Regions from separate parts of the Nitrosomonas sp. PY1 genome, predicted to be linked through region 2. Evidence: predicted binding sites of a transcription regulator. Region 2 holds the regulator's gene; each other region holds the start of a gene.
The links. Region 2 encodes sigma-54, which starts transcription at its own class of promoters, with help from an activator protein. Its sites were predicted from a motif close to TGGCACNNTTCCTGCT; they were not measured.
Positions count from the first base shown of each region.

Region 1 (6,430 bases), on a different contig from region 2:
GCAATCGACATACTGATCTTCAAATTCTGTGGGTACAGGGTGTCGGTTCGATTGCTGCTGTATGTCTCAAAGGCCCTGCAACATTCAAATTGTGAGAATGCCGGAAGCTGTAGGGCAGTTCGTGTAAAAATTAATTACATGGAGGTCCGATATGACGTAAGACGAAGAAAGAGCTGTAAAACGCAAAGTAAGAATACTGAAATATGCAGATGAGATAGGTAATATTTCCAAGGCTTGTCGATATTTTGGGATGCCGCGTTCAATATTCTCTGTATGGAGTTGTCCCATTTTGACGGACAGTTTTTTCATGGGGTCGAGAAAGTCTCGATCTGTGAAAGCGGATTGCGGTTTATCGTGATTTGATTTTTCTCATTCAATTTTCTCTCAAAATTGTTCGGTGATAAATATCCTAGCCCGGAATGCGTGCGAGTGGGGTTGTACCAGGACTCGATCCAGGTAAATATGGCCAGCCTTGCTTCAGTTTTGTTTTTCCAGGAGCGCCTATCGATCAATTCACATTCCAGGCTGGCAAAAAAGCTCTCAGCCATTGCGTTATCATAGGCATCACCTACACTGCCCATCGAGGGGCGTACGCCCATTTCCTTGCATCGCTTGCCGAACTCAACGTTGAAACCACAGCTGCCAATTGTCACGACAGCAAACCGCTGCTGAGGCTACTTGATAAAGCCAGGCGCTCGGATTCATGCTGATAAAGCCTATTGTAGTCAGAAACATAGTGACGCTTTGAAATCACGCAGTATTAAAAACGGTATCCAAGATAAGGCAGTAAAGAATAAGCCGCTGACACGACGGCAATTACAACGCAATCGTTTAATTGCCCAATCCCGCTATGTTGTGGAACGAACCTTTGGTAGTCAGGTGCGGTGGTTTGGCAGTAAAATTCTGCGTTACTGTGGTCTAGCCAAAGCGCATACTTGGCATCTCTTACAAGCCATTGCATACAACCTTAAAAGGCTACCCAAATTGTATATTGATAGCCTATTACCAACATTATCATAGAAAAAATGCGTCTTCTGAGGCAGTTATATCCCTTAAGTGATCAATCTAGGAATTTGACCAGAAATTACAAATATATTACCTGATCAATCTTCAAGAAATCAGAATTTATAGCGATTCTTAGGACTATAGGAAGTTTTGCAAAGGTTTCTCAGTAATTATCTGAGCTAGCATAGAATAATCGATTCCTTCGGTTAAAGTCTCACACCAACTATCATCTATCAGAACAATAGGACAGTTTCCACAATGAATTAAACATAGCCAATATTTCTATCTATTGATAAGCTGAAAATTGGTTATAACGAAAAAATGAAAATTTTCAAGTATAAAGCTTAACCTCTTTGGTATGCCGGTTCACGCGTTGAGATTGTGTTGACATCGCTACGCTCTATCTATCGAATACATTAAATAAAGATGTATTTATCTTTCCTGCATGGCTAAGGATAAGTCACTAAACTTATCCTTGATAAGTGTTATGATTGCATCATATCTAATAGCGTTATCGGCGAACTGGGTACGCTCCGTATTCATATCTACTGTGTTTCCATCTGCACTAGGTTGCAAAGGAACACGATATAATAAATTCCCTCCAGGGATCCTTGTTGGATCGATGCTAATATGCCCTGATGATGTTGTCGTTAAACCAACTTGGGTTGTATTTGTTGTTGATGAGAGTTTTTCACGTAGTACACTAGAAAAATCAATATCTTTCGCCTTATAATTAGGGGTGTCTGCATTTGCTATATTGCTTGAAAGCAATTCTTGCCTTGCAGTTCTTAAATTCAAAGCTTGGTGGTATAAATTTAACTCTTGATCTCTATCAAGTTTGCTAATCATTGTATAACTCCTGATTAAATATATTTATCAATGTTTGAACGCGCATTTAACATGCCAGATATAGTAAAGGTATTTATTAAGCGACCAACCCACGAAAAGACATGGAATAGATGTTATCTTTAAATCTAGATTATTAAACACCCGTTTAAGATTATCCATATGGCAACTATTTATTGCTCATCGGCTGTGTCAGCCTAACCGACCTGGTTTTCCGTATCACTCCTCTACTCTACTAAACGGGGATCCGCAACAACATTCCAGTACGCACAACTGAAACACCGCCATGATGAGCTAGATAAAATATCAAGTGTGCTCATCAAGTCTTTTATGTGTAACTTTTGTATATCGGTAAATGCTGGATCGTTTAACGTCAGCAGCACACCAATCATGGGTTGTTCAGTCTGAGCATTGAAGCTTGATTCTTTATACACCAGATTTGACTATAGCTCATTCCCCAGTAGTTTGGTGGCTAAACGAATTTTAGTTATAGAAGTAGGTAGAAATATACTCAAGCATGCCATTCAAATTTGCCAGGCGCGCTTAACAAACTCCTGTAATAATTAATAAAAAACTCATACTTTATACATTCTAATGCTCATGCGATGTCTCGCCTTTCTTTATTTCTGAGATCAGGTAATAAGCATTGTTCAATGCTACTTTAGTATTTTCAGTTAGTGGTTCAAGGAGCTTAACTTCCACCCAACCTTGATTAGAAATGCCTGTCCTGATTTCAATAGGATTAAATACCCATTCCATTTCATCACTTCTCTCGTTTTCTTCTACAAGAAAAATGTAAGGCTTACCATTCTCTACAACGATAGCTTCTTCTGGTAGCACGGTAACCGATGAATTATCTGTATAGATTTCTCCATGGATATACATACCTGGAATAAGGTAATATTCTTTTTGATCAATCTCGGCATGCACACGAACTACTCTCGGGTCTCTCTCGAAATTCTTTTCAACAGAAAAAATTGTGGCTGATAAGTTTTTATCCGGAACTGACTCTACCGTGAATGATACTTTTTGACCTTTTTTTACTTTGTGCACATCTTTTTCAAATACCATTAGATCGGCATGTATAAAATCATTATTTATAACCCTAAGTATTTGGGTTTGAGGATCCACAAATTGTCCTGTTTGTACCAATATTTTTTCAATATAGCCATCTATCGGACTTACTACTGGAACGTATTGAGAAATATTACCGTTTTTCAGTTTTTTTACATCAAGCCTTAATTGCTTTAATTGCGCTTCATAACCTTCTACTTCACTTTTTATAGTTTGGTAATTTGCTTTTGTTTGCTGATAAGTCTTACCTGAGCCAATTTTTTCATCATAAAGCCTTTGTTGGCGATGGTATTCTTTCTCTAGAAATTGCTTCTGATTATAAGTACTTATATATGCAGTCTGTAAGTTAACTAGATTGGGATGTGAAAGATAGGCTAGTATCTGATCTTTTTTTACCTTTTCTCCTTCAATTACTTTTATTTCAGTAATATTAGCTCCCAAAATACTTGTAATTACGGCTTTATGTTGAGGAAACAATTCCAACCAACCATTAGCGTTCACCACTCCAGAAAGAGCACGAGTAGGTATATTGCCGACCTTTATTCCGAGACTATTAAATTTTAGTGCAGAAAGATGGACCTCTCCTATGCCTTTTTCACTATCAGAATGGTTAATGTTACTATGAGTATCTTTAAGAGAAGCTTGATTTCTATTTTCTTCAACATTCTTGTTGTTAGCCGATTTGTTCATACAGCTGGCAAAAGAAAATATTGCTAATATCAAAACAGATATAAACTGGATGTGCATTTTCATATTTATTTTCTTTCTATTTATCATTTTAATTTGATGTTTTGAGAAAATATTCCATCTGGTAGCGGCTATCTAAATAACTGCCAAAAGCATTCCACGAATCAATCTCTATGCGTATAGAATCTCTCATATTTTGCAAGAATGTTACATAATCAATATCACCTTCTCGGTAGGCGGTAAGTGCACCCGTTTGTTGCTCCTTAGCCATAGGAAGGGCCACATCCCGATAGTATTGCCATGAATTTAACCATTTGAGGTACTGCTCGCGTATATTTTGATAAGCCGCAGCTAGCTCTAATTGAGATTGCTGAAGATTGTGGTTGGCAATTGTGTGCTCTATTTTAGCAGCCTGTGATCTTCCTAATTCTGGTGCAAAAAATAAGGGTACCTCAATACCAACCTGAAATTGATGAAGCCCAGGCAGACCAGAAATTTCTTGCTTGCCATACTGCACGCTTAATTTGGGTAAAAATTGTGAACGTCTTTCTTTGACAGTAGCTTCTGCAACATTAACTCTTTGCTTAGAAACATTCAGTACAGGGTGAGTGTCTATAGATTCTGGTATTAAGTTTAATGGACTTTCCAATTGCTTGGCAGGAATATCTGGGACAGTAAATAAAGTATCGATGGCAAACCATAGGTTCAGTCGCTGTAACGCACTTAAATAGTCTCTATATGCTTGTTCTTTTTGTATCAATACTTGATTTCCCTGATTCGACGTTGCTAAGTATTCAAGTTTCGATGTAGCTTCAACTTCAAATTTTATTTTAGCCGCCCGCTCAATATCCATGAAGATTGAGTTCATTTGCTTGTAAACCTGATAATTATTTTTTGCCGTATAGACCATAACCCAAGCTCGACTTACTTCCATTTCAACTTCTATCACAGACAGGTTAAGTACTTTCTCAGCTAATGCTACCCGCTCTTTTTGTAGCTCTAATTTAGGAAAAATACCAAAGATATTTATTTGGCTCTGTTTGATACCAACATGCATATAAGTAGTTTCTGGGGTGTACCCTAGCTTTTCTGCACCAGTGAAGATTGAGGTGCTACCCAGGTCCCAAGCAGTTTTCTTCTGGACTTCTTGATTTTCTATTTCAAGCCTTGCTGCCTGTATTCTAGGAAAATTTCTTATAGCTAGCTCCTTAGCCTGTTCTAGAGTAACGGTTGGTAGATTTTCTAGCGTTGATGACTGTGCTTCTGCCGTAGAGGCTGCACCTACAAGGATACTTAGAAGCCCGCTACACACAAAAATTATCAGCAGCTTATTTGCGGGAAGTTGGAGGCTTTTTTTATTAATTTTTTTATTATTACGATTCTCGACAAATGCATAAATCACGGGAAGCACAATAAGGGTAAGGAGCGTGCCCGATATCAAGCCACCAATTACTACGGTTGATAGCGGATGTTGCACTTCAGAACCTGCTGATACGGATAATGCCATTGGTAAAAATCCGAGAATATCGGTAGCATCTGTAAGTAAAATAGGTCTGATTCTTTCTTTGGTTGCTTTAACTATACGTTCTTCAATATCGGTTATCCCTTCTTCTTTCAAGGAATTGAATCTACTAATTAATATTAAGTCATCAAGTACCGCTATGCCAAATAACACAACAAAACCTACCCCTGCTGAAACACTGAAAGGTATATCTCTTAACCACAGAGCAAGTACTCCGCCTATGGCAGCTAAAGGAATAGCGGTAAAAAGGATGACTGCCTGGGAAAATGACTTTAGAGCAAAATACAGCAAGACGAAGATCAAAAATATGGTAATTGGTACCACAATGGCTAATCGCTTTTTGGCTTTTTGCAGGTTTTCAAACTCTCCACCATATGTAACGTAATAGCCGGGCGGTAAATCTAACTCGGCATCTAACCTTTGTTGGATGTCTTTTACTACGGACTCCATGTCACGTCCTCTGGTGTTCACTCCTACATAAGTTCTACGGAAAGTATTGTCTCTTGATATTTGCATAGGACCTAGTACATAGTTGATATCGGCTAGTTCCTTAATAGGAATTTGATTACCGTTAGGTAAGTCAATATAAAGGTTGCGCAAATCGGCAATGTTTTTTTGGTAGGCTTCATCAAAACGTATGACCATATCAAAGCGCTTCTCACCTTCTAGAATTACTCCCGCCACACTTCCGGCAAATGCTGAGCTGATGTAGTCATTCAATTTATCAATATTTAATCCATATTGAGCTATTTTTTCTCGACTATAACGCACAGTCATTTGAGGCATTCCAGAGGTTCTCTCGGTATTTACATCACCCACACCAGGAACGGTTTGAATGATTTTGGCTATGTCATTTGCTTTTCGCGCCAACACATCAAGATCATCGCCGTACAACTTCACAGCCACATCTTCTCGGACACCCGTTAATAATTCATTAAAGCGTAGTTCAATCGGCTGACTGAAAACTAGGTTGACTCCTATTAATTCGCTATCAAGCTTTTCTTTGATTTTTTCAATAAGCTCATCTTTTGACTTGGCAGAAGTCCATTTATCTACATCCTTTTCTAGGATAATGAACATATCGGCTATATCCATTGGCATAGGATCCGTGGGAATTTCTGCTACACCAATTCTAGCTAAAGCAATTTTTATTTCCGGAAAATTTTCCAGTAATATGTTTTCTATTTTAATAGAAACTTCAACAGTTTCACTGAGGCCACTACCGGGTCTAATAAGTGCCTGCATTGCAATATCGCCCTCATCCAACTGCGGCAAAAACTCCCCACCTATTCTGAG
Region 1 covers NZ_BQXC01000003.1:19,067-25,496, forward strand. Annotated here, with positions in the region: partial or broken gene W03_RS13015 (transposase) at 306-644, opposite strand; gene W03_RS13020 (transposase) at 679-1,020, shown strand; gene flgB (flagellar basal body rod protein FlgB) at 1,438-1,854, opposite strand; gene W03_RS13030 (efflux RND transporter periplasmic adaptor subunit) at 2,443-3,702, opposite strand; gene W03_RS13035 (CusA/CzcA family heavy metal efflux RND transporter) at 3,704-6,430, opposite strand, start outside.
Region 1: flgB (flagellar basal body rod protein FlgB) is a predicted target of sigma-54. The motif match lies at 1,896-1,911, and genes of this name have one in related genera.

Region 2 (6,430 bases):
GGACACCGGGTATGGCAATGAAAACCGGATCGTATGGGATCGCAGTACCCATAGATTCTCGACAAGTGTTGCCCAATGCATTGTTGATTCCTATGGTGGGGTTTGATGCGTACGGGTATCGTTTAGGTTATGGCAGTGGCTATTTTGACTGCACGCTCGCTGCTTATGATCTCCTGCCTTTGACTATCGGCATTGCGTTTGAATTGCAGCGATTGGAAAATATCCATCCACAATCGCACGACATACCTATGCAGTATATCGTGACAGAAGCGGGTACCTTTTGTTGTAACGACAACCTGATAAATAGGGAAGATTAGTTGTGTTTAAAGGATTCTTTAAAGTCATGTGTTTGTAAGACTTACTATTAAAATGTAGAAGACTAGAGAGAGGTTGTAGTGGATTAGCTTAAATAATAGATAAACTACCACAGCTCCTAGCTTTTTACTCCCCAACGTGGAGTGAGAGAGTGATTGATTTTTAAATAATCCAAGATGCGAGCTACGACAAAATCAATCCTTCAATAGGAGGGCATAAAAAATGTGGTGTGTTTTTTCAAATCAGGCCACCATTTTCAAAGTTGATGTATGTCTTTCCGTATTTTTCCCGATCTTTAACCCCGGATACCAGTGTTCAAAATGACGGTGTAAATCGTTATTCAGAGCCGCCGTTTTCGTTTGTAACAGATAATGGAGGTCTTGCGTCCATTGCATTTGCTGTTTCTTAACCTTCGGTCTAGCGCTCTTTCAACATTGCCATGCCAAAGTACCTTTGGTGCTTTCTAAGGCACCGGTGAGCTAATAATTGCGCTAACAGGCGAATTCCCGTAAGGCATTCCGGATGCGTCGGTAAGCGCGTGTGTGACGGGTTTTTTGATCGGGTATGGGAAGAGCTTGATTGGATCAATGACATTCAAGTTTTGCAGAATGTCGTGGATAATTATACGGCGGAACTGCCTTAGTGTTCAATTTTTCGTCTCTGTAGAATTATCCATTTCACGTTCTTGCCGTTCGATGAAATCCTTGGTGCTATCGATACCACGTAGTTGTAGCACATAATTTCGTACAGCAGCTTCTACCAGAACCGCTAAATTGCGACCCGCTGCAACAGGGATGATTACTTTGCGAATATCGACGTTCATGATGTTTTGATTGAGATTGCTCAATGGTAAGCGTTCTAGTGCTACTTGATCTCCAGAGACGCCATTTTGTAAGTGAACAATCAATTTCATGTTTTTGCGGCGCCTAACCGCGGTTTCACCAAAAATGGTGCGGATATTCAATATCCCTAATCCACGAACTTCCAGATAATCTCTCAACATCGGAGGGCAACGTCCTTCAAGAGTTTCAGGCGCAATGCGGCGCAACTCTACAATGTCGTCTGCAACCAAGCCGTGTCCGCGGCTAATAAGTTCAAGCGCCAACTCACTTTTACCAACACCGCTTTCACCTGTGATCAATACACCCATACCTAATACATCCAACAGTACACCATGTAAAATACAAGAAGGCGCGAGTACACTGCTGAGATAGGTACGAATTACCCAGATGATCTCAGAGCTGGGATATGGGGATCTGAGCAAAGGGATGTTGGCGTCATTGGATAGTGCAAGAATGGACTTGGGTGCCTCAGCATTATCCGCAATAATGATACAAACCATATTACTTTGTATCAATTGGTTGATTTTTTTTTCTAACGTATGGGGATCGAGCCGGTTTAAATAATTGATTCCGTCGCTATTTAATACTTGAATCCAATCAGGTTGAATGAAGTTCAAGTAACCAATGGCTTCTTTGTCATTATGTAAGACAGAATCGTCTGTGAGTAATTTATTGTTTCCCTCGTAGCCTGAAACCCAACTGAGTTTAAGCTTTTCCTTCTTGTCTTCAAATAATTGCGCGATGCTAATTTGTGACATTTGGTTTCCAATCAGCAATCATTTGGTGAATTGCAGCACCATCTTTGTGGCGTAAAAGATTATCGCGAAATTGTTTGTCACTAAACATTTGCGCCAATTCACTAAGGATCTGTAAATGCTGGTCGGTAGCTTTTTCTGGGACGAGCAAAATACAAGCGATATTGACAGGTTGACCATCAGGGGCATCAAATGGAATCGGTTCTTTTAAAGTTACTAATGCTGCTACGGCTTCACGCAATCCTTTGATACGACCGTGTGGAATTGCCACGCCTTGCCCTAAACCGGTTGATCCGAGTTTTTCGCGGGCAAATAAGCTTTCAAAAACCTGACTGCGTGCAATTTGTTTTGTGTTTTCGAATAATAATCCGGCTTGTTCAAATACCCTTTTTTTACTGGCAACATCTAAATCAACAATGACATTGGCTGGAGGAAGTAGCTGAGAAATGAGATTCATTAAGAATTTGTTTTTTTTAATAATTATTTTGACGGAATATTGTTAATACGCATTTGTGTGACAGTCTTTATGAAAAAGTTAATGTGCTTAAGATTCAAAATCATGATCTTTTAATCCACTATGATTGCGTTTTTCAAGATTCTTTTCTTTATGTTTAAGTATTTGCCTATCTAATTTATCGACCAAACTGTCAATCGATGCGTACATGTTTTCACTTTCTGTTTCGACAAAAATATCTTTACCGCGAATATGAATGTTTGCCTCTGCTTTTTGTACTAGCTTTTCTACCGACAAGATGACGCTAACATCAATAACATGATCGAAATGCCGTGTTATTTTACCGATTTTTGAAGTAACGTATTCACGCAATGCTTCAGTAATTTCTACGTGATTGCCGATAAGCTTAAGATTCATAGTAATCCTTTATTCTATTTAAAATGTTTTGCGAAGATTAGCTGGAGGGATTTGTAATATTTCCCGGTACTTGGTGATGGTTCTGCGTGCGACAACGATTCCTTGTTGCATTAAAACCGCAGCAATTTTACTATCGCTTAAAGGTTTTTTAGTGTTTTCTTGCTTAACTAATTCTTTAATCAGCGCGCGAATTGCTGTAGCTGAGCAAGCACCGCCAGTATCTGTTGCCAAGCGGCTACCGAAAAAATATTTAAGTTCAAAGATACCACGCGGTGTATGCATAAATTTCTGTGTTGTTACTCGTGAGACCGTTGATTCGTGTAGATTTAATGTTTCTGCGATCTCTCTGAGAACGAGTGGTCGCATAGCTACTTCTCCATGTTCAAAAAATTGTTGTTGGCGTGCGACAATAGCAGTGGCGACTTGCAAAATTGTTTGTGAGCGTTGTTGGATATTCTTGATCAGCCACTTAGCCTCAGTCAGTTGACTTGATAGATTATTAGTGGCATTTTGTTTTAGTATGTTAGCATACAGACGATTAATATTTAGACGCGGTAAAGCAGCCATATTGAGCTCCGCAATCCAAGTGTTATTTTTCTTTTTTATAATAATGTCAGGTATAACATATCGTTCGATCGATGCGTTAAATTCTGAGCCAGGCTTTGGATTTAGATGTGTGATTAACTTCTGAATTGCTTGTAGTGCCTTATCATCGCATCCCAGTAATTTTTTAATTTGACTGTAGTCATGAGATGCCCAAATCTGTAAGTACTCCGCAATAATTTTAAAAGCTTCGTTTCGATAAGGTGTTTTTTCAGGCATGGCTTGCAACTGTATGAGCAGACATTCTTGCAAATTGCGTGCACCTACGCCAACTGGATCGAGTGTTTGTAAGTCTTGCAAAGCAACTTCTAAATCATTGGGGTCGATTTCAAATTCGGGTGGTAAGAATGCATTCAATTCATCCAAAGATTGTGTCAGATAGCCGTCTTCATCCAAGCTGTCAATCAACAGAGTGATAATTTCTCGGGTGAATTCAGAAATTCTTTGTGAGCAGGCGACCTGAGTAAGCAAATGTTCTCGTAAAGTGATAGGTTTTGCAGGAATTTGAGGTCCATCGTAGTCATCGTCCTCTAAAGCCTGGTATGTTGGGAAATCTTCCTGTTGCCATTCCGGACCGCTATCATATTCTTTGTCGTTTATATTCGAATCTTCTGAGGGGAGCGTTTCAGTAATTTTACTTTCATTGTTAGTTTCATGATTGCTAGATTCAATCTCTATTTCTGAGCAATCATCATTGACCGGTATTCGATGAGTATCCAACAACTCCAGCAACGGATTTTCTTGCACAATCCGCTCGATTTCTTGACTTAACTCAATAGTAGAGAGCTGCAACAATCGTATCGATTGCTGCAGTTGAGGTGTCAATTTAAGTTGATGCGAAAGCTTTAGTTGCAGTGCTGGTTTCATGATTCCAAGAAAACGATCATTGTGTTAGAAATTTAATTTTTTATTCATTATGTTACAGTTTAAAATGTTCACCCAAATAAACTGCTCTGACTCGTTCGTCATGAATGATCTCCTCAGGTTTTCCTTTTGCCAGTACATGTCCTTCGCTGATGATATAGGCCCGATCACAAATTCCCAAAGTTTCTCGAACATTATGATCGGTAATCAAAACACCAATGTTGAGCTGCTTAAGAAATGCAACAACTTTTTGAATATCGATGACGGCAATTGGATCAACACCTGCAAACGGCTCATCTAGTAAGATAAACCTTGGTTGCGATGCCAAAGCTCGTGCAATTTCAACACGTCGGCGTTCGCCACCGGACAAACTCATAGCGGAATTATTGCGCAAATGTGAGATATGTAAATCGTTTAATAGGCTATCTAAATGGCATTGTTTTTCGTCCTCTCCGAAATTTTGTAATTCTAATACTCCTAAAATATTCTCTTCAACGGTTAAGCGTCGAAAAATAGAAGTCTCTTGGGGTAAATAGCTTAAACCAAGTTTTGCGCGATGATGAATGGGTAATCGGCTGAGGTCAATATCATCCAATGTTATTTCACCTCCATCCAAGCCAACAAGTCCAACTACCATATAAAAGCAAGTAGTCTTGCCAGCACCGTTGGGGCCTAGTAGTCCAACGACTTCACCGCTATTTAACGAAAATGACACATCTTTAACTACGGTGCGTGATTTATAACTTTTTCTCAGTTGATTTGCTTTTAATTCACTCATTCCAGATTGCCACTTATTTCGATGCTACGCAGGTTAGTTATTCTGATTTATTCTTGGGTTGAATGGTGATATGCACTCTTTTGTTGGGAGCTGATTCGATATTGCGATTATCATTTCCAATTACTTTGAAAAATTCATTGCTCATTTCATACGAAATGTAATCGCCATTTACTTCGTCTTCGCCACGTTTCAAGCGAGCGCGGCGAAATAATTCAATTTTGTCAGCTTTACTATCGTATTCCGCGCGCTCGCTCCAACCTTCGACATATTCATTCAAGCCATCGCGTTTTTGGCGAAAGGTAACTAAATTCCCAGTAGCGATGGCGTGACGAAAGCCATCGATGTCTTCTTTCATGATCAATTTGTCTGCCTTAATGCGTAGTGTGCCTTGAGTGAGAATGACATTGCCAATAAACGTACTGATGCGAGTGGATTCTTTACGATTGACATCATCAACTGTCGCTCGATCCGCTTCAAGGTGTATCGGTTTATTTCGATCAGCTTTTTCAGCCAATACGTTGGTAATAATAAAAAATGACAAAGCGCACGCCGTGAAAAATAATTTCATTATTTTGATGATGATTTGAAGTTGATAGCTTTTACATTGGATAGAAGTTGCAGAATACCTGTTTGATTGTCCAATTCCATTCCGATGGCACTGATTCTGGAGCCTGGTTTAGAAATTGTTACAGCGTGATTTGTGATGACCATGCTTTCATCAGGAATAAGATACAAGAAATCAGTTGTTAAAGTAATTTGATCTTTTTCATTTTCAGTACCGCGAATAGCGGTGACGTTTTCTCTTAGATAAATATTTTGGTTTTTATCTCTGATCTCTGCAATATCTGCTTGTAAGCGAAACACAGGTTTGCCTTGTCCAGAGTTTACGAAGCTGACTTGCTGCATACGCGTGACATTTTCTTCATGATAATGCGATAAGGTTTCCGCCGAGAAATTTCTACGATTGGCTTTCGTATGGTTCATTTGAATACCAGATACTCCTTCAATAATATAATCAGGATTATAAAACATGCCTTTACCGTTGATGGATTCATAAGGCCGATAAAGCTGATCCAACCATAATGCTACCAGCGCAAGAAAAATAAACACCGCAAGTGGAAAACTAATATGGGAATATTTAATCATACTAGATAAAGAAAAATGGCCGGTTTGATGATTGCAGTAAAATTAATTTATTCGACACAACAACTTAAGGCTATTCAAAGTTCTGTATGGTATGAATTATATCAGAACCGGATATTTTTACTTTTTATGATGAATTCATCTTTTCTTTTACGTTGGCTTGCAAATAGTGCATTTGAATCTGTATCTTAGTATGATAATGTGCATCATTTCAGTCATTACCGGAAGGAAGTAAACAAATATTATGCAGCATGAAGCA
Region 2 covers NZ_BQXC01000001.1:527,702-534,131, forward strand. Annotated here, with positions in the region: gene W03_RS02355 (5-formyltetrahydrofolate cyclo-ligase) at 1-317, shown strand, start outside; partial or broken gene W03_RS02360 (hypothetical protein) at 558-737, opposite strand; gene hprK (HPr(Ser) kinase/phosphatase) at 962-1,915, opposite strand; gene W03_RS02370 (PTS sugar transporter subunit IIA) at 1,902-2,369, opposite strand; gene hpf (ribosome hibernation-promoting factor, HPF/YfiA family) at 2,457-2,783, opposite strand; gene W03_RS02380 (RNA polymerase factor sigma-54) at 2,802-4,253, opposite strand; gene lptB (LPS export ABC transporter ATP-binding protein) at 4,306-5,028, opposite strand; gene lptA (lipopolysaccharide transport periplasmic protein LptA) at 5,066-5,596, opposite strand; gene lptC (LPS export ABC transporter periplasmic protein LptC) at 5,596-6,174, opposite strand; gene nadA (quinolinate synthase NadA) at 6,416-6,430, shown strand, end outside.

Region 3 (6,430 bases), 420 kb from region 2:
ATTGAGAAATTACGCATGTTGAAAATGCTATTACCCGTCGATGGCTCGGATAACTCTGATAAAGCGGTAGCTGGCTTTATATCTATGATTAATTGGTATAAAGAGCTGCCAGAGGTGCATTTATTAACAGTTCAAACACCATTAAGTGGTAATATTTCATTTCATATCAATGCAACAGATATCAAACAGTATCATCATGAAGAAGGCTTAAAAAGCCTCGAAAATGCCCGCAAATTGCTCGATCAAGCAGGAATATCTTATCGGTATCATATTACGGTGGGGGATCCGGCTGAAATGATCGTACAGTTTGCGACAGAACAAAAATATGACCAGATCGTCATAGGGCCGAGAGGTAAAGGAAACATCGAGGGCTTATTATTGGGATCAGTAACTAATAAGGTAATGCAATCGGCATTAATACCTGTGCTACTGGTTAAATAATTGTTTTGTATGAGGCAAAAATCTTTTGAAACTCAGAACGCTAGGGTGTAGCGGCGGTATCGGTAGCGGGGAACAAACCACTGCTTTTCTGTTAGATGAGGATATTCTCATCGATGCGGGAACGGGGGTTGGCGGTTTGCGTAGAGACGAAATGATCAAAATTGATCACATTTTTTTAACGCATGCACACCTCGATCATGTGGTATTTGTTCCTTTTTTAGTGGATACAGTTGGTTATGTGCGTGATAAACCAGTCACTGTTTACGTAACAAAGGCGACGCATGATGTTTTGCAAAAACACCTATTCAATTGGCATTTATGGCCAGATTTCACGAAAATTCCCAACCAGCATACGCCTTATATGCGGTATCAAATTCTTACAATAGGCGATACTATCGATCTACAAGGCCGTAAAATTACACCATTGCCTGCCAATCATGTTGTGCCAACGGTGGGGTATCAATTAAATTCAGGTAGATCAAGCCTAGTATTTACGTCAGACACTACTACCAACCCTGAGTTCTGGCCTATTATTAACAAAATCCAGAATCTGAAGTATCTCATTATTGAATCAGCTTTTTGCAACCAAAAAAGAAATATCGCTATCCGATCTAAGCATTATTGCCCAAGCTTGCTGATAGAAGATCTAAAAAGATTTGAGCGCCATGCCGAAATATATATTACGCATTTAAAACCGGGTGAAGCTGATATCACAATGGATGAAATCCGAAAATCCATGCCGCAGCTTAATCCGCGCAAGTTAGAAAACAATCAGACGTTCGAGTTTTAATCAACCATGGATGGTGCATATGAGAACATCGACTACTTCATTACCAACTAAAGATGGTTCCGCTACAAATCTAGTTGATGGGGGTGATGAAAAAAATTTTCCGAATCACTGGCAACCTCTGATCAATAAGATACAAGCCGCTGAAACGATCGATGAGATCATTCTCGAAGCCAGCAAAGAGATTTGTCGATTGTTCAGTGCGGATCGCGCGACGATCTATACATTGAGTGAAGATCGAACTTATCTGATTACACGTGCAAAAGCCGGTGATTCGCTGCAAGATCTAAAATTGCCATTGACCAAAGGCAGTATTATTGACTATGTCGCTTCACGTAAACAGGCAGTAAATATTGAAGATGTTTACTACAAAGGTGAGTTGAGAAAAATTGATCCATCCATGACGTTCTCGCACGAAGTGGATAAACGTACAGGGTATCGGACCAAGCAGATGCTGGTGGTTCCGATTGTGAGCGCCAATGGTGAAAAAGTACTGGGCGTTGTACAAGTCATTAATCACAAAAACAATCAAGCTTTTTCGTCGACCGATATGACAGGACTGATGGAAATTGGTTGTGCGCTGTCCGGAATCTTACAACCGCAGCCTAAAATTGCCCAAGTAGCCAAATCAAAATACGATCATCTGATTTTTGGTCGCATTATTTCAGCCGATCAGTATGAGCAGGCCGTGCTTACGGCACGAAATAAGCGCTGTGAGCTAGAAGATATTCTTATTGACGAGTTAGAGGTTAAGGCACCGCAAGTTGGTCAGGCATTGTCTTTGTTTTTCAATGTGCCTTATGAGGGCTATAAGGTGGATCGGATCAAACCTTTCTCATTGTTGAAAAACTTAAAAAAAGACTATATCGAGAACAATGGTTGGTTGCCGGTTGATGAAACCAAGGATGAGGTGACGATATTAGCGCTTGATCCTGAATTGATTAAGTCGCAGCGTATCGTCAATAATATTTTTCCCAAGCATAAGGTTATTTATACCGTTACTACACACCGAGAATTTAACCAAACCATTGAGCAGTTTTACGGTGTGAATGCGGATGATGTCGCATCGGGCGATATCAATGAAATGTTGGGTGGAATGGATGAAGGAGATAACGAAGAAGGTGTTAGCCTTAATGAAGAATCATCTGCTGCTTCTGACAATGAATTGGTCAAGTTGGTGAATAAGATCATCATCGATGCCCATAAAATGGGGGTATCCGATATTCATATCGAACCCTATGGGGGTAAGGAAAAAACTAAAATCCGCTTCCGTAAGGATGGTTCGTTGATGCCGTATATCGAAATTCCTGCCAGTTACCGGAATCCGTTGATTACTCGTATCAAGATCATGTGCGATTTGGATATTTCGGAAAAACGCAAACCTCAGGATGGGAAAATTAAATTCCGTAAGTATGCGCCTTTAGATATTGAATTGCGTGTCGCCACGATTCCTTCTGCGGGTGGTATGGAAGACGTAGTGATGCGTATTTTAGCGGCAGGAGAGCCCATTCCATTGGAAAAAATGGGATTTACCGCACACAACCAGGAAGAATTGAAAAAAATCATCAGTAAACCGTACGGATTATTTTTTGTGTGTGGCCCAACCGGTTCCGGTAAGACCACCACGCTGCATTCGATCCTGAAATTCCTCAACCGTACCGATACTAAAATATGGACTGCGGAAGATCCTGTCGAGATTACACAAAAAGGCTTGCGTCAGGTGCAAATCAATGTCAAAGCGGGACTGACTTTCCCTGCGATCATGCGTTCTTTTTTGCGAGCCGATCCCGATATCATCATGGTGGGTGAGATGCGCGACAAGGAGACGACCGGTATCGGTATCGAAGCTTCGCTAACTGGGCATTTGGTGTTCGCCACGCTGCATACCAACAGTGCGCCGGAGTCGGTCATCCGTTTGCTCGATATGGGGATGGATCCGTTTAACTTTGCCGATGCCTTGCTAGGGGTGTTGGCGCAGCGTCTTGCCAAACGGTTATGCAAATGCAAACAAGCGCATGTTGCCACAGAACAAGAGCTTAATGCGTTACTACTCGAATATTGCGAAGAGTTGAATCATATCGACCGCTTTAAAGCGAACCCCGAAGCCTCGCGGCAAGAAATCCTCGACGATTGGAAAGAGCAATACGGTGATGAGGATGGTCAGATTACATTGTACAAGCCGGTAGGCTGCGATGAATGTGCCAATACCGGTTTTAGGGGGCGCGTCGGTTTGCACGAGTTGATGACAGCGAGCGATGCATTGAAAAAGAATATCCAGGAACATGCCCGTGTCGCGGATATGTTAGTCACTGCATTGGGTGACGGCATGCGTACGTTGAAACAGGATGGTATTGAAAAAGTACTGCAAGGTATTACGGATATTCACCAAGTACGGGTCGTGTGTATCAAGTAGGTTGGGAGAAAGTGACAAAAATTGTCACTTTTTGACGCAAATAAGCACTCATAGAAGAATCTAAAAGACACCTCTGCATAACTGATTTCCTCGACTACAAAAAAATCACAGGTATTTGATTTATATATACCGGAAATGAACAGAGAAGCTTAAAAACATAGTCATGTGGAGGTCTTTAAAATGCCTATTCGATTGTTAAATGTAGCAAAACAGAATAAAAAAACCGCTCTAGGAAGAGCGGTTTTTTGTGCAGATCTAGATAGATTACTTTGGCTTCATGTAAGCTTTTAAATTAACAGAATCCTTTCGCTACGCATCCGCCTGATTTAGCCCACTGTATCGGAGATGTGGCACTAGCGGCAGTTCCTGTGAGGATGAAAGTATCGCCAGCTACAAGTCCATTTGTAGCTGCTGGTGTCATTGTTATCACTGCAGATGTTGCCGTATTACCAGAGATTACGCCCGATTGTATTTGTCCTGTTGCGCCAATTTGCCCAGGTACGCTATTGGCACCATGAGTGCAATTGAGCAGAGAAGATTGTTCTTGAAAGCATAGTTCTAGTGCCAGTTTCAGCGGTGCTGCGGCTGATACGACTTCACTGAATCTGGCTTTGGTTGTGTATGTTTGATAAGCAGGCACTGCCACAGCAGCCAAAATACCAATAATAGCAACAACAATCATCAATTCGATCAATGTAAAACCTTTTTGTATTTGTTGCATGTTTCATTCTCCTTTAGGTTGTGTAAGGCACACAAAACGTGTGTGCGAGTTATTAAGCAGGAGTCGTGCCAGAAATTTTGAAAGGGTATAGTATTTTTGTAAAAGTATTCTATATTCATCATGTTAATTTTTATATATTTTTCTATCATTGTGATTTTTGTGATGAATCTTTAATTTTCCAAAAAGCATTATTCGTCTCCAAAAACATCTTCCCACAAAGAAAGCACCGTTAAACGGTCTTCTTGCAAATGGCTGCCTTCCACGCGGGTAAATTGCTGCGCTGGGGTCTTTGTGGTGGCATTATATATGCTGTCGGTATCGCCGCTCAGGCGTTGCCGATGCTGCAAGCGGCGAAATTCACGATAGGCGATGCGGACTTTTTCTGCTTTGCCGGTTGAAATTAATCCAAGCTCGGCGGCCAGTTTGAGTAATGCGATATTGCCGATGTTGCCTGTCAATTGTGGAAATTGTTGTGAAAAACCTAATACTAGGTATTGCACAATGAATTCGACATCGATAATACCGCCGCGGTCATGTTTGATATCGAACAGCGTGGTGGAGTTAGGATGTGCATCGAGCATTTTTTGGCGCATTTTAAGTATTTCGTGACGGAGTTCGGTTGGATTGCGTTGTTTGCACAAAATCGTTTTGCGTATGCTTTCGAACAACGCACCAACATGTGTATCACCGACAACATACCGCGCACGGGTTAACGCCTGATGTTCCCATACCCAAGCCTGTTCTTGCTGGTATTGTGTAAAAGCATCCATGGAATGTACTAGCAAACCAGAGTCACCATTCGGACGTAAGCGCAGGTCGGTATCGTACAGTAATCCAGCCGACGTCGGGCGAGTTAGCCATGAATTGATGCTTTGTGCAAGTTTGGCATAAATTTCTGCGGCATCGGGATGATCGTCTTGAAAAAGAAACACTAGGTCGAGATCGGAAACATAGCCCAACTCCTTTCCACCGAGCTTGCCATAGCCGATGATTGCGAAAGCAGGCGTTTCGCGATGTCGTTTTTTTAATCCTTGCCATGCCAGTTGCAATACAGTATCCAGTATCAGGTCCGCTAGTGCGGTCAAATGATCGCTGAGCGTTTCCAGCAGCAAGGATCCTTCCAGGTCGGTTACCAAGAGGCGAAATACTTGAGCGTGTTGAAAGTGACGCAATACGTCCATTTGCCATTCGACGCTATCAATTTTTGGATTGTTGGCATGATTCAATTGATAAATCAATTCACTGCGTAATGCTGACCAATCAGGCACTGGGTTCGGTACGTCGCGACGCAGTAATTCATCCAATAAAATCGGATGGCGCCCAAGATAATCACTGACCCATTGGCTGATACTGACCAATTCTGCAACCCGTTGTAGGGTGTGTGGATGTTCTCGCAGCAATGAAATATAGGCTGTTTGCACGCTGATTTTTTCCAGTAGTTGCAACATACGCTCGAACGTAATTTCGACAGGTGGGCGTTTGGCGGCAGCTTCAATCAATAACGGAATGAGCGCGGTCATTTGTTGTTGCGTGTATTCCGACAGCAAATGATAGAAATCACCCTGATAAAATAAACGTAATCGTTTGGATATTTTCTCCGGTTCAACGAAGCCCAGCGTGCTGAGTTTCGTGGTGGCTGCTTTGGTGTCTGAAATATTCTGTACTTCGGTGCGCCACAATGAGGTGAGCGTGTCATGAGAAATAGATTTCTTGGGTGTGGCAAAAATAAGATCAAAGTGCTGGCTAACGTTGTTGCGATGGATGTCGAGTTGCTGCATGAAAGCATCGTAATTGGCGAATCCCATGCTGATGGTGATCAGATGCTGATCATCTGGATTTGTTGGTAATGTTTGTGTTTGCTGGTCATCCAAATATTGCAGGCGATGCTCAAGTTTACGCAAGAAAAAATAGGCTTCGGTGAGTTCGGTTACGGTTTGTTCCGGTAGCTGTTGTTTTTCTTGTAACCGTTGTAATACGCTCAATGTAGGACGGATATACCAATCGACATCACGCCCACCCCGTATGAGTTGAAAAACTTGCGCAATAAATTCAATTTCGCGGATACCGC
Region 3 covers NZ_BQXC01000001.1:944,275-950,704, forward strand. Annotated here, with positions in the region: gene W03_RS04350 (universal stress protein) at 16-441, shown strand; gene W03_RS04355 (MBL fold metallo-hydrolase) at 467-1,231, shown strand; gene W03_RS04360 (GspE/PulE family protein) at 1,251-3,641, shown strand; gene W03_RS04365 (prepilin-type N-terminal cleavage/methylation domain-containing protein) at 3,934-4,362, opposite strand; gene glnE (bifunctional [glutamate--ammonia ligase]-adenylyl-L-tyrosine phosphorylase/[glutamate--ammonia-ligase] adenylyltransferase) at 4,551-6,430, opposite strand, start outside.
Region 3: W03_RS04365 (prepilin-type N-terminal cleavage/methylation domain-containing protein) is a predicted target of sigma-54. The motif match lies at 4,418-4,433, and genes of this name have one in related genera.